3 regions of the Mesorhizobium sp. M1D.F.Ca.ET.043.01.1.1 genome follow, and region 3 is predicted to be linked to each of the others. Evidence: riboswitches for the same ligand, from Rfam matches in the RefSeq annotation. Region 3 holds a riboswitch; each other region holds the start of a gene.
What was found. A riboswitch is a leader RNA that binds a small molecule or an ion and turns the genes downstream of it on or off. The one in region 3 is predicted to bind thiamine pyrophosphate.
Positions count from the first base shown of each region.

Region 1: linked by a shared signal. The riboswitch ahead of thiC (phosphomethylpyrimidine synthase ThiC) and the one ahead of thiB (thiamine ABC transporter substrate binding subunit) in region 3 are both predicted to bind thiamine pyrophosphate.
Region 2: linked by a shared signal. The riboswitch ahead of thiC (phosphomethylpyrimidine synthase ThiC) and the one ahead of thiB (thiamine ABC transporter substrate binding subunit) in region 3 are both predicted to bind thiamine pyrophosphate.

Region 1 is NZ_CP034444.1:3,781,520-3,784,776, forward strand. Features, by position in the region: gene thiC (phosphomethylpyrimidine synthase ThiC) at 1-1,173, opposite strand, end outside; TPP riboswitch at 1,277-1,393, opposite strand; gene EJ067_RS18550 (hypothetical protein) at 1,515-1,742, opposite strand; gene EJ067_RS35830 (hypothetical protein) at 2,405-2,866, opposite strand.
Region 2 is NZ_CP034444.1:6,170,729-6,173,985, reverse strand. Features, by position in the region: gene thiC (phosphomethylpyrimidine synthase ThiC) at 1-1,474, opposite strand, end outside; TPP riboswitch at 1,580-1,696, opposite strand; gene EJ067_RS29530 (FkbM family methyltransferase) at 1,786-2,541, opposite strand; gene EJ067_RS29525 (hypothetical protein) at 2,538-3,257, opposite strand, start outside.
Region 3 is NZ_CP034444.1:4,286,418-4,289,674, reverse strand. Features, by position in the region: gene thiP (thiamine/thiamine pyrophosphate ABC transporter permease) at 1-355, opposite strand, end outside; gene thiB (thiamine ABC transporter substrate binding subunit) at 605-1,615, opposite strand; TPP riboswitch at 1,658-1,772, opposite strand; gene EJ067_RS20785 (thiamine diphosphokinase) at 1,920-2,564, shown strand; gene EJ067_RS20780 (ABC-F family ATP-binding cassette domain-containing protein) at 2,566-3,257, shown strand, end outside.

The DNA of each region.
Region 1 (3,257 bases), 500 kb from region 3:
TTCTCCAAGTGTTTCCAGTTCGGCGAATTGCGCCGCGTCGTTCGCATCGGCGATTGAACCGGGACGAAGGCCGTCGCCGAGCGAGAAGGAAACGTCATAGGCTCTGGCGATGTCGCAGATCTCCTCGAAATGCTCGTAGAGGAAGCTCTCCCGGTGATGGTGCAGGCACCATTTGGCCATGATCGAGCCGCCGCGCGAGACGATGCCCGTGACCCGGTCGACGGTCAGCGGTATGTAGTGCAGCCGCACGCCGGCGTGGATGGTGAAATAGTCGACGCCTTGCTCGGCCTGCTCGATCAGCGTGTCGCGATAGACCTCCCAGTTGAGGTCCTCGGCGATGCCGCCGACCTTTTCGAGCGCCTGATAGAGCGGCACCGTGCCGATCGGCACCGGTGCATTGCGCACGATCCAGTCGCGGATGTTGTGGATGTTGCGGCCGGTCGACAGGTCCATCACCGTATCGGCGCCCCAGCGGATCGCCCACACCATCTTTTCGACCTCTTCGGCCATCGACGATGTGACAGCCGAGTTACCGATGTTGGCGTTGATCTTCACCAGGAAATTTCGCCCGATGATCATCGGTTCGCTCTCGGGATGATTGATGTTGGCGGGAATGATTGCGCGTCCGCGCGCCACCTCGTCGCGCACGAATTCGGGTGTGACGAAATCTGGGATCGCCGCGCCGAAGGCTTCGCCGTCGCGTTGCAGCTTGCCGCGCATCACCTCGCGGCCGAGATTCTCGCGGATGGCTACGAACTCCATTTCTGGCGTGATGATGCCGGCGCGCGCATAGGCAAGTTGGGTCACCGCCTTGCCCTGCTTGGCCTTGAGCGGCCGATTGCGTATCGGAAATTCCGGTGTCAGGCGCTCGCCGGTGGCGAATCCATTGTCTTCCGGCCGGACGTGGCGGCCGTCATAGGCTTCGACATCGCAACGCGCCGTGACCCATTCGTGGCGAAGCCGGGCAAGGCCTTTTTCGATGCTGGTTTGGACTGATGGATCGGTGTAGGGGCCGGACGGATCGTAGACGGTGACGGGCGGTTCGCCGGCCGTCGGATGGACGGAAATCTCGCGCATCGGCACCCTGATCTGCGGGTAGAGGACGCCGGGCTTGTGGATTTTCCGCGAGGCGGGCAGTGGTCCCGTCGACACGGCGGGGGTGAGGGCATTCATCGTGAGGCTCCTTTGCTCATGCATTGGAGACCCAGTTCTGTGCCGGAAGGATGAAAAGACGCTTCTGTAGACCTGCTGCAGCAGGACCTCGGGCGTAAACTCCCGCAAAGCGCTTGCACCGTCCCTACGCCAGTATGAACTGGATCAGGTTCAACGGGTCACTGCGCCGCGAAAGCCAGCAGTATCTCAGCCCCTTACCGGGACTCCCCTCGTGAATGCCTCAAGTTGAATGGGCCGGTGCTGCTTTGTCAAGCGCCTTCGGGCGCCTTCGGGCGCCTTCGGCCGGTGGCGACGTCCGGCGGCCGGCCGAGCGGAGAGCTCGCGCATGCATCGGGGACAAGTCACGCCCCGTAGACCAGGGCTGGAATGGCCAAAGTCTCATTCGCTTCGTGAAGGATGGAAAAACTGTATCGGCCATGTGCGTCGAGATCGACCGAGTAGCTCAGGCGGTCACGGATGTGGTTATCCTGGTCGAAGGCGACGATTTGCGGCTTCAGCGAGGTGATTTGCACCACGTCCAGGTAGATGGAGTTGCAGATATGATCTGGTCGTCGGGCTGGCAGGTGCAAGCGGCCGCTCTATTCAGGATGCGGCATCGGCGGCGTTCCCGATACCAATGATATCTTGCGGGCAACTTATGCAATCACCGGCTTCGTAAAACCCGACGGCGGCGGCCGTGTCCTGGCGCTGAGGATGTGCCGCTGTTCCAGCAGAGAAATCGCGTGGGCGCGGAGTTTTCGCTCTGCGAGGAAGAGTTGACGCAATCGTTTAGCTTGCTTGCAGTTCGTAGAGACCCGCCTTTGAAAGCAACTAAGCTATTGCATTGATATGTTGGTGCGCGATCGATCGCTACATAGCCGGCCGCCATTATCCGAGTATTGATCCGCCGGTGTTCGTGTTGCCGTATATGGCAATCCCTGCGAGATCGTCGCGGCCGGATCGGCCGCACCCTCTAGTCATAAAAGGGGAAGCGACCGAGAATTCCGCTGCCGAAAACTTCTCTGGCTTGGCTATGCATGCGGTAGATGAGATCGCCGCCTACCGCGACCTGGTCGAGGAAGGCATCGACGCCCAGTTCGGACAGCCTGGTTATCGCAATGCGTTAGCGGCTCAGACTTGCGGTCTCGAGAGCGGCCTTTGGGGGTCACCTCTTTTTTGTTTCAGAGGTTGGAAGACGGCTGCTCGTTACCCAATAGAAATGGCGACTACGGAACGCGATCGATCGCGGCCATCAGGAAACACCTGTCTTCGGCTCAACCTCGACATGGCGTCCGATCGACCGCAGATATACAGCTATCTCGTCCATGAGATGATCGCGTTCGCCGTAGATCTCAGCAATCCTGCGCAGCTGTGGCTCGACGGACCTCCGTTGCGCCGGCGTCAAATCAGCATCGCCAAAGACATATCCCAAGTTGCCAATCGCGCAAATGTTGCAGCCGGCCTCCACAACTGCTTGCACGAATGCCGGAATGTCTTTTTCTTGCATAGTCTTCATGTCGAACCTCTCGTGAATGGCGTGCTTGCGCGCCCATGCTGCCTTTTCAGCGTGTCCTCTGGGCGGCGCAAGCCTTGAGCGTAATTGTGCCGGGCAACCTCGACTATCCCGTCTGCCACGCTCTTTAGAGTCGGTGGGGTCTGGTGATTGCAGGCTGGGCCACTCAAAAGCCTGCAAGAAGAAAGTCATGGCGACCATTGCTCAAGATCGCGAGGGTGCGTGCAAGACCTTCCGTTGGCAGTCATGCACGCTCACCCAGCAACTGGGTATTGAGCAACTGGGTCTCACGTCGCGGGTCTCGTGTGCTTCACAGCCGAAAATAAGGTACCACCGTGGCTATTCTCAAGTGCAGGCTACCTCTTCAGGACACGGCGGAGTGCCTTCCGACGCACCCCTGGTGCAACGTGCGACCTAACGAGACACATCTCGTTCGCGTTCCCTCGACCTTTCTTCGTATTGCTGCTTGCCCTGCGATTTCAGGCCCTCTGCTAGCTTCTCGGCCGCTCTTTGGCCTGCAATGTCACTATTCAAGATCATATCCGACATCCCTGGATGGTCATAACCGTAATGCGCATGCAGTTTCCCTCAC
Region 2 (3,257 bases), 1.9 Mb from region 3:
TTCTGTAGGTGATGACGCCGGTCTTGACGTCGTTGCGGTCCGGCAGGCCGAGATGTTCCTTCGGCGTCACGTAACAGAGCATTGCCGTGCCGAACCAGCCGATCATGGCGGCGCCGATGCCGGATGTGATGTGGTCGTAGCCGGGCGCTATGTCCGTGGTCAATGGTCCGAGGGTGTAGAACGGCGCCTCGCCGCAGACGGCAAGCTGCTTGTCCATGTTCTGCTTGATCTTGTGCATGGGAACATGGCCGGGCCCTTCGATCATCACCTGGCAGTCCCTTGCCCAGGCAATCTTGGTCAGTTCGCCAAGCGTCTCCAGTTCGGCGAACTGCGCTTTGTCGTTCGCGTCGGCGATCGACCCGGGGCGAAGGCCATCGCCGAGCGAGAAGGAGACGTCATAGGCCCTGGCGATGTCGCAGATTTCTTCGAAGTGCTCGTAAAGGAAGCTTTCGCGGTGATGGTGCAGGCACCATTTGGCCATGATCGACCCGCCGCGCGAGACGATGCCCGTGACCCGGTCGACGGTCAGTGGGATGTAGTGCAGCCGCACGCCGGCGTGGATGGTGAAATAGTCGACGCCCTGCTCCGCCTGCTCGATCAGCGTGTCGCGATAGACCTCCCAGCTCAGGTCCTCGGCAATGCCGCCGACCTTCTCCAGCGCCTGGTAGAGCGGCACCGTGCCGATCGGCACCGGCGCGTTGCGCACGATCCATTCGCGGATGTTGTGGATGTTGCGGCCGGTCGACAGGTCCATCACCGTGTCGGCGCCCCAGCGGATCGCCCAGACCATTTTTTCGACCTCCTCGGCCATCGAGGAGGTGACGGCGGAGTTGCCGATGTTGGCGTTGATCTTCACCAGGAAGTTGCGGCCGATGATCATTGGCTCGCTCTCGGGATGGTTGATGTTGGCGGGGATGATGGCGCGGCCGCGCGCCACCTCGTCGCGCACGAATTCCGGCGTGACGAAATCCGGTATCGACGCGCCGAACGCTTCCCCATCCTGTTGCAGCCTGCCCCGCAGCATCTCGCGGCCAAGGTTCTCGCGTATGGCCACGAACTCCATCTCGGGCGTGATGATGCCTGCGCGTGCATAGGCAAGCTGCGTCACCGCCTTGCCGGCCTTCCCCCGCAGCGGACGATTGCGGACAGGAAATTCCGGCGTCAGCCGTTCGCCCGTCGCAAATCCGTTGTCCTCCGGCCGGACGTGGCGGCCGTCATAGGCTTCGACATCGCCGCGCGCCGCGATCCAGTCCTGGCGAAGCCGGGCAAGTCCTTTTTCGATGTCCGTTTCGATCGCCGGGTCGGTATAGGGGCCCGACGGATCGTAGACCGTCACCGGCGGCTCGCCGGCGGTGGGGTGGACGGCGATCTCGCGCATCGGAACCCTGACCTGCGGATGGAGGATGCCGCTCTTGTGGATCTTCCGCGACGCAGGCAGCGGTCCCGTCGAAACGGTGGGGGTCAAGGCATTCATTTGAGGCTCCTTTGCTCATCTGCATTGGAGACCCAGTTCTGTGCCGGAAGGATGAAAAGCCGCCTTGGTCCACCTGCGCGAAACAGGTCTTCGGGCATGGAGCCCCGCAAAGCGCTTGCACCGTCCCTACGCCAGTATGAACTGGATCAGGTTCAACGGGTCACTGCGCCGCGAAAGCCAGCAGTATCTCAGCCCCTTGCCGGGACTCCCCTGGTGAATGGCTCAAGTTGAACGGGCCGGCGCCGTCTTGTCAAGCGCATCAAGGCCGGCCGGGCCGACAATGGCGGTGGAGCGTAAGCCGACGGCGAAAGTCAGGCGAAGGCCCAGATGTCCTCGGCCTGGAAGCCGACCTGATAGCCGGCGGTCTTCAGCTTGACCACGACCTGGCCGATCTCGGCGGCCGGCAGCGCGCCGACCTCGATCTTGATCATGCCGGGCCGGTAGCGCTGGAGCTCGAGTTGGTCGAACACCATCCAGTCGGCGCCCTCGCAATCGACCAGGAAAGCGTCGATATAGCCGATGCCGTTGCGGTCGAGCAGCGTCTGCAGCGTCTCCGACGGCACCTCGATGTCCTTCAGATGCGGCGCGAACTTGTTGAAGTTGGCGTCGGCCTCGCCCCAGGCATTCTTGCCCGACATCAGATTGGTGTCGGTCACCGACGAGCAGCCGATGAACTCGATCGGCAGCGTGCCGGCCTCGAGCGCGGCGGCATCAAAGGTGTGGACCGTTATCGTGCCCTTTGTCCTGGTCACAGCCACCGGCTCGATGACGAAGCGGCTTTTGTCCGGATAATTGGCGCGCAGCCGCTTCTGGTTGTACGGGATCGGCTCGACCAGCATCGCCCGAGCACCCCTGATGCGGTGCAGCCAGGGCGTCACGTCGTCGAACAGCGCGCCGTCGCAGGCGCCGACATTGACCATCTGGAACGGCCGTCCACCGCCGAAGCGCGCCTTGAGCGCCGCCTTGGCGAGGAACTTGGTGCCGCGCAGCGCGGGCCCGCGATCGAGCAGGCTGGCAGGCAAGCCGAGCGACAACAGAACGCGCGCGAAGCTGGAAACCGGGCTCATGACTTGCCTCCGGGAACGAGATGCTGCGCCTCGCGCTGCCCGCCCGGGCTCGCCGATGCCCAGAGCGCCATCAGCGGCGCTGCCAGCAGCAGGAAGGGCGGCAGAAGGTTAGGGAAATAGATGCGGGTATCGTGGATCGGAAAGACGGTGAACTTGGCAAGCACGCCGAGCACCAATGCCGCAAGCAGGATACCGGCGCGGCGGTCGAGCCGGAACCCGGCGCGGTCGAGCCCATACCATCCGGCTAAAGCCAGCACGGAAACGCCGACCCAGTTGTTGACGTCGATGGCGCGCACCACCGAGGCGGCGAAAGCCTTGAGATAGGCCGCCACCGAGAACGGCGGCTCGAAACCGTCCATATTGTAGTGCTGCTCGATGCTGGAGAACCACAGATGCGGCCACCAGCCGGGATGCTGCGCCCAATGCGAGATGGCGAAATAGGCGACGAACGAGGCGGCAAAGCCCGCCAGCGCCCCCCACGCCTTCTGGCGGAACGCGACCAGCAGCACGGCGAAAATGGCGAGGAAGACGATGTTGTCCGGCCGCGCCATGAAGGCGAGGAAAAGCAGGATCGCCGTCGCCGCTTCGCGTTTGCGCACATAGGCAAATAGCCCGCCGAGAAACAGCGCCGAGCACAAGAGGTCGGGCGTCGAGGCCCGTGCCGCGTCGCCGAAAGCGGCCATGATCAGCACCGCGCCGACGACCGGCGCCAGCGC
Region 3 (3,257 bases):
CGGCACGGCCATAGAGTGCCAGTATGCCGAGCGCCGCCACGATTGCCGGCAGCGCCAGCGGCACGGCGAAGAGCTGCAGGATCAGCCGACGGCCCGGAAAGCCCGGATGCCTGGACAGGGCGCGTGCCACCAGCAGCGCCGGCGCGACCGACAGCAATGTCGACAGCAGCGCCTGCCACAGCGTGAAGCGGGCGACGCGGAACAGGTAGCCATCGAAGGCGGCGAGAGCGCCGGACAGGTCGTTCGCGCCTTCGAGGATGAGCCCGGCGAAGGCGCCGCCGATGAGCACGGCGATTGCCGCAAGGGCGACGATGCCGGCGGTGACGCGGGAGTCAGGGCGCGGTGCGGACTGCACGCTGCACCACGTGGGCAGGGCTGAAGGCTAGCGAACGCCGCGTTCCTTCGCGCCCCCCTCTGTCCTGCCGGACATCTCCCCCACAAGGGGGGAGATCGGCAGCTTTGGCGCCCCACTCTTTCCTGCACCGTCGGCGATTGGCGAAATCGCCGATGACAACCGATCTCCCCCCAAGTGGGGGAGATGTCCGGCAGGACAGAGGGGGGCGCCGTAGAGCAATCATCTTGGAAGGATAATAACCAAGACCACCTACTTGCTCATCGCCGCCAGCCACTCGTCCACCCAGGCCTTGCGGTTGGCCGCGACCTCTTCCGGGCTGAACAGCAAGGTCTTGGTCGGCTTCACCAGTTTGTCGAAGGCCGGGTTGAGCGGCTTGTCGGTCTTGCCGGCCGGGAACATCCAGTTGGTCTCGGGGATGACGTCCTGGAATTTCGGTCCGGTCATGAAAGCGATGAATTTTTCCGCCAGCGGGTTCTTCGCGCCCGTGGTGGTGATGCCGGCGACCTCGATCTGCAGGTATTCGCCCTCCTCGAAGGACGCAGCCTGGTAACGTTCGGTGCTCTCGGCCACCATGTGGTAGGCCGGCGAGGTGGTGTAGGACAGCACCATCGGCGCCTCGCCCTTGGTGAACAGGCCGTAGGCCTCGCTCCAGCCGGGCGTCACGGTGAGCACTTTTGCCTTGAGCTTCGCCCAGGCTTCCGGCGCCTTGTCGCCATAGACCGACTTCACCCACAACAGCAGCCCCAGGCCCGGCGTCGAGGTGCGCGGATCCTGGATGACGATCTTGTCGGCGGCGTTGCCCTCGACGAGTTCCTTCAGGCTTTTCGGCGGGCTCTTCAGCTTCTCGGTATCGTAGACGACGGCGAAGTAGCCGTAGTCGAAGGGCACGAACGTGTCATCGCTCCAGCCGCCCGGCACATTGTTGCCGGACACTTCGCCATGCGGCGCGAACAGTCCGCTCGCCTTGGCGTCGGCCGTCAGGTTGGTGTCGAGGCCGAGCACGACATCGGCCTTGGTGCCGGCGCCCTCCAACTTGACGCGATTGAGCAGCGCCACACCGTCGGCGACGGAGACGAATTCCAGATCGCAGCCGCATTCGGCTTCGAATTCCTTCTTCACCGCGGGTCCCGGACCCCAGTCGGCGGTGAAGCTTTCATAGGTATAGACGGTGAGCTTGTCCTTCGCCTCGGCGGGCGCGATGCCTGCCAGAAGTGAAACAAAGCCTATCGCGAGAATAAGCCGGGACAACAATGAGCGCATCGGCGCCTCCTTCGTTCGCGTTAAAGGAATTGAGGCGTCGGATGGTCCGAAACGTCTAATCCCTCCGCCGGTACAAACCGGATCAGGTTCAGCGGGTTGGCTTTGTCGCCTCTCAGCCGGTTCGCTAAGTCAGCGTCCGGCACCCCGTTAGAGCGTTTCGAGACATAGGCCCGGCCGATGCGGCGCGCAAGCGGAAGTTTGCCGGGGCATCCAATGCATCACGGCCTATTCTGGAACGCAGCGCCGTTTGGTTTGGATGCGCCTGGCTTCCGTTTCACGACCGGGGCTGGTAAGGGCGACGCCCATGGGCACATTCACCATCCTGCTTGGCGGCGACCTCGTCCGCACGCCTCGGCTCGATCGCCAGATCGAAGGCTCCCGCGTCATCGCCGCCGACGCCGGCATCGGCCATGCCCGCATGCTTGGGCTGATCCCTGAGCTTTGGGTCGGCGACTTCGACTCGGTGCCGGCGAACCTTCCGGCCGACCTCGCCGCCGTGCCGCGCAAGATCTTTCCGGCCGAGAAGGACAAGACCGATGGCGAGCTGGCCATCGCCGAGGCGCTCGCGCGCGGCGCCACCAGCCTGGTGCTGGCCGGCGCCTTCGGCGGCAAGCGCGCCGACCATGCCTTCCTGCATCTGGCTCTCGGCGTGCGGCTGGCCGAGGCGGGCACGACGGTGCTGCTGACCAGCGGCGCCCAGGAAGGCGTGCCCATCCTGCCCGGCACAGCCGGCTTCGACTACGCCGACGGCACGCTGTTTTCGGTGCTGGGCTTTTCCGAGCTCGCCGGCCTGACGGTCTCCGGCGCCAAGTGGCCGCTTGACCGTGTCGAGGTGGCGTTCGGCTCCTCGCTCACTATATCAAACGAGGTCAAGGGCCGGCTCGAGATCGCGCTCGAGCGTGGCCGGGCGCTTCTGCTCGCCCATCCCTATCCTCTTCCCGAAAGCTGACATGGCTCCGCCTCTTCTCAATCTCGACGGCATAAAACTGACGTTTGGCGGCACGCCGCTGCTCGACGGCGCCGCGCTCAGTGCCTCCGCCGGCGAGAAGATCGCGCTTGTCGGCCGCAACGGCTCCGGCAAGTCGACGCTGCTCAAGATCGCCGCCGGGCTGATCGAGCCGCAGGATGGCGAGGTCTTCCGCCAGCCTTCGGCGACGGTTCGCTATTTGCCGCAAATGCCCGACATGGACGGCTTTGCCTCTGTGCGCGCCTATGTCGAGGCAGGGCTGGGCCCGGCCGACGACCCGCATCGCGCCACCTATCTGATGGATCATCTCGGCCTGACGGGGGAGGAACGGCCGAACGACCTTTCCGGCGGCGAGGCGCGCCGCGCGGCGCTTGCCCGCGTCATGGCGCCCGAACCCGACATCCTGCTGCTCGACGAGCCGACCAACCATCTCGACCTGTCGGTCATCGAATGGCTGGAAGAGGAGCTTGCCCACACCTCGTCCGCCGTCATCCTGATCTCGCACGACCGTCGCTTTCTCGAACGCGTCTCGCGCGCCACGGTCTGGCTCGACCGCGGCCAGACGCGGCGGCTGGACAAGGGGTTTGCGCATTTCGAGGAATGGCGCGACCAGGTGCTGGAAGAGGAAGAGCGCGAGCAGCACAAGCTCGGCCGCCAGATCGTGCGCGAGGAGCA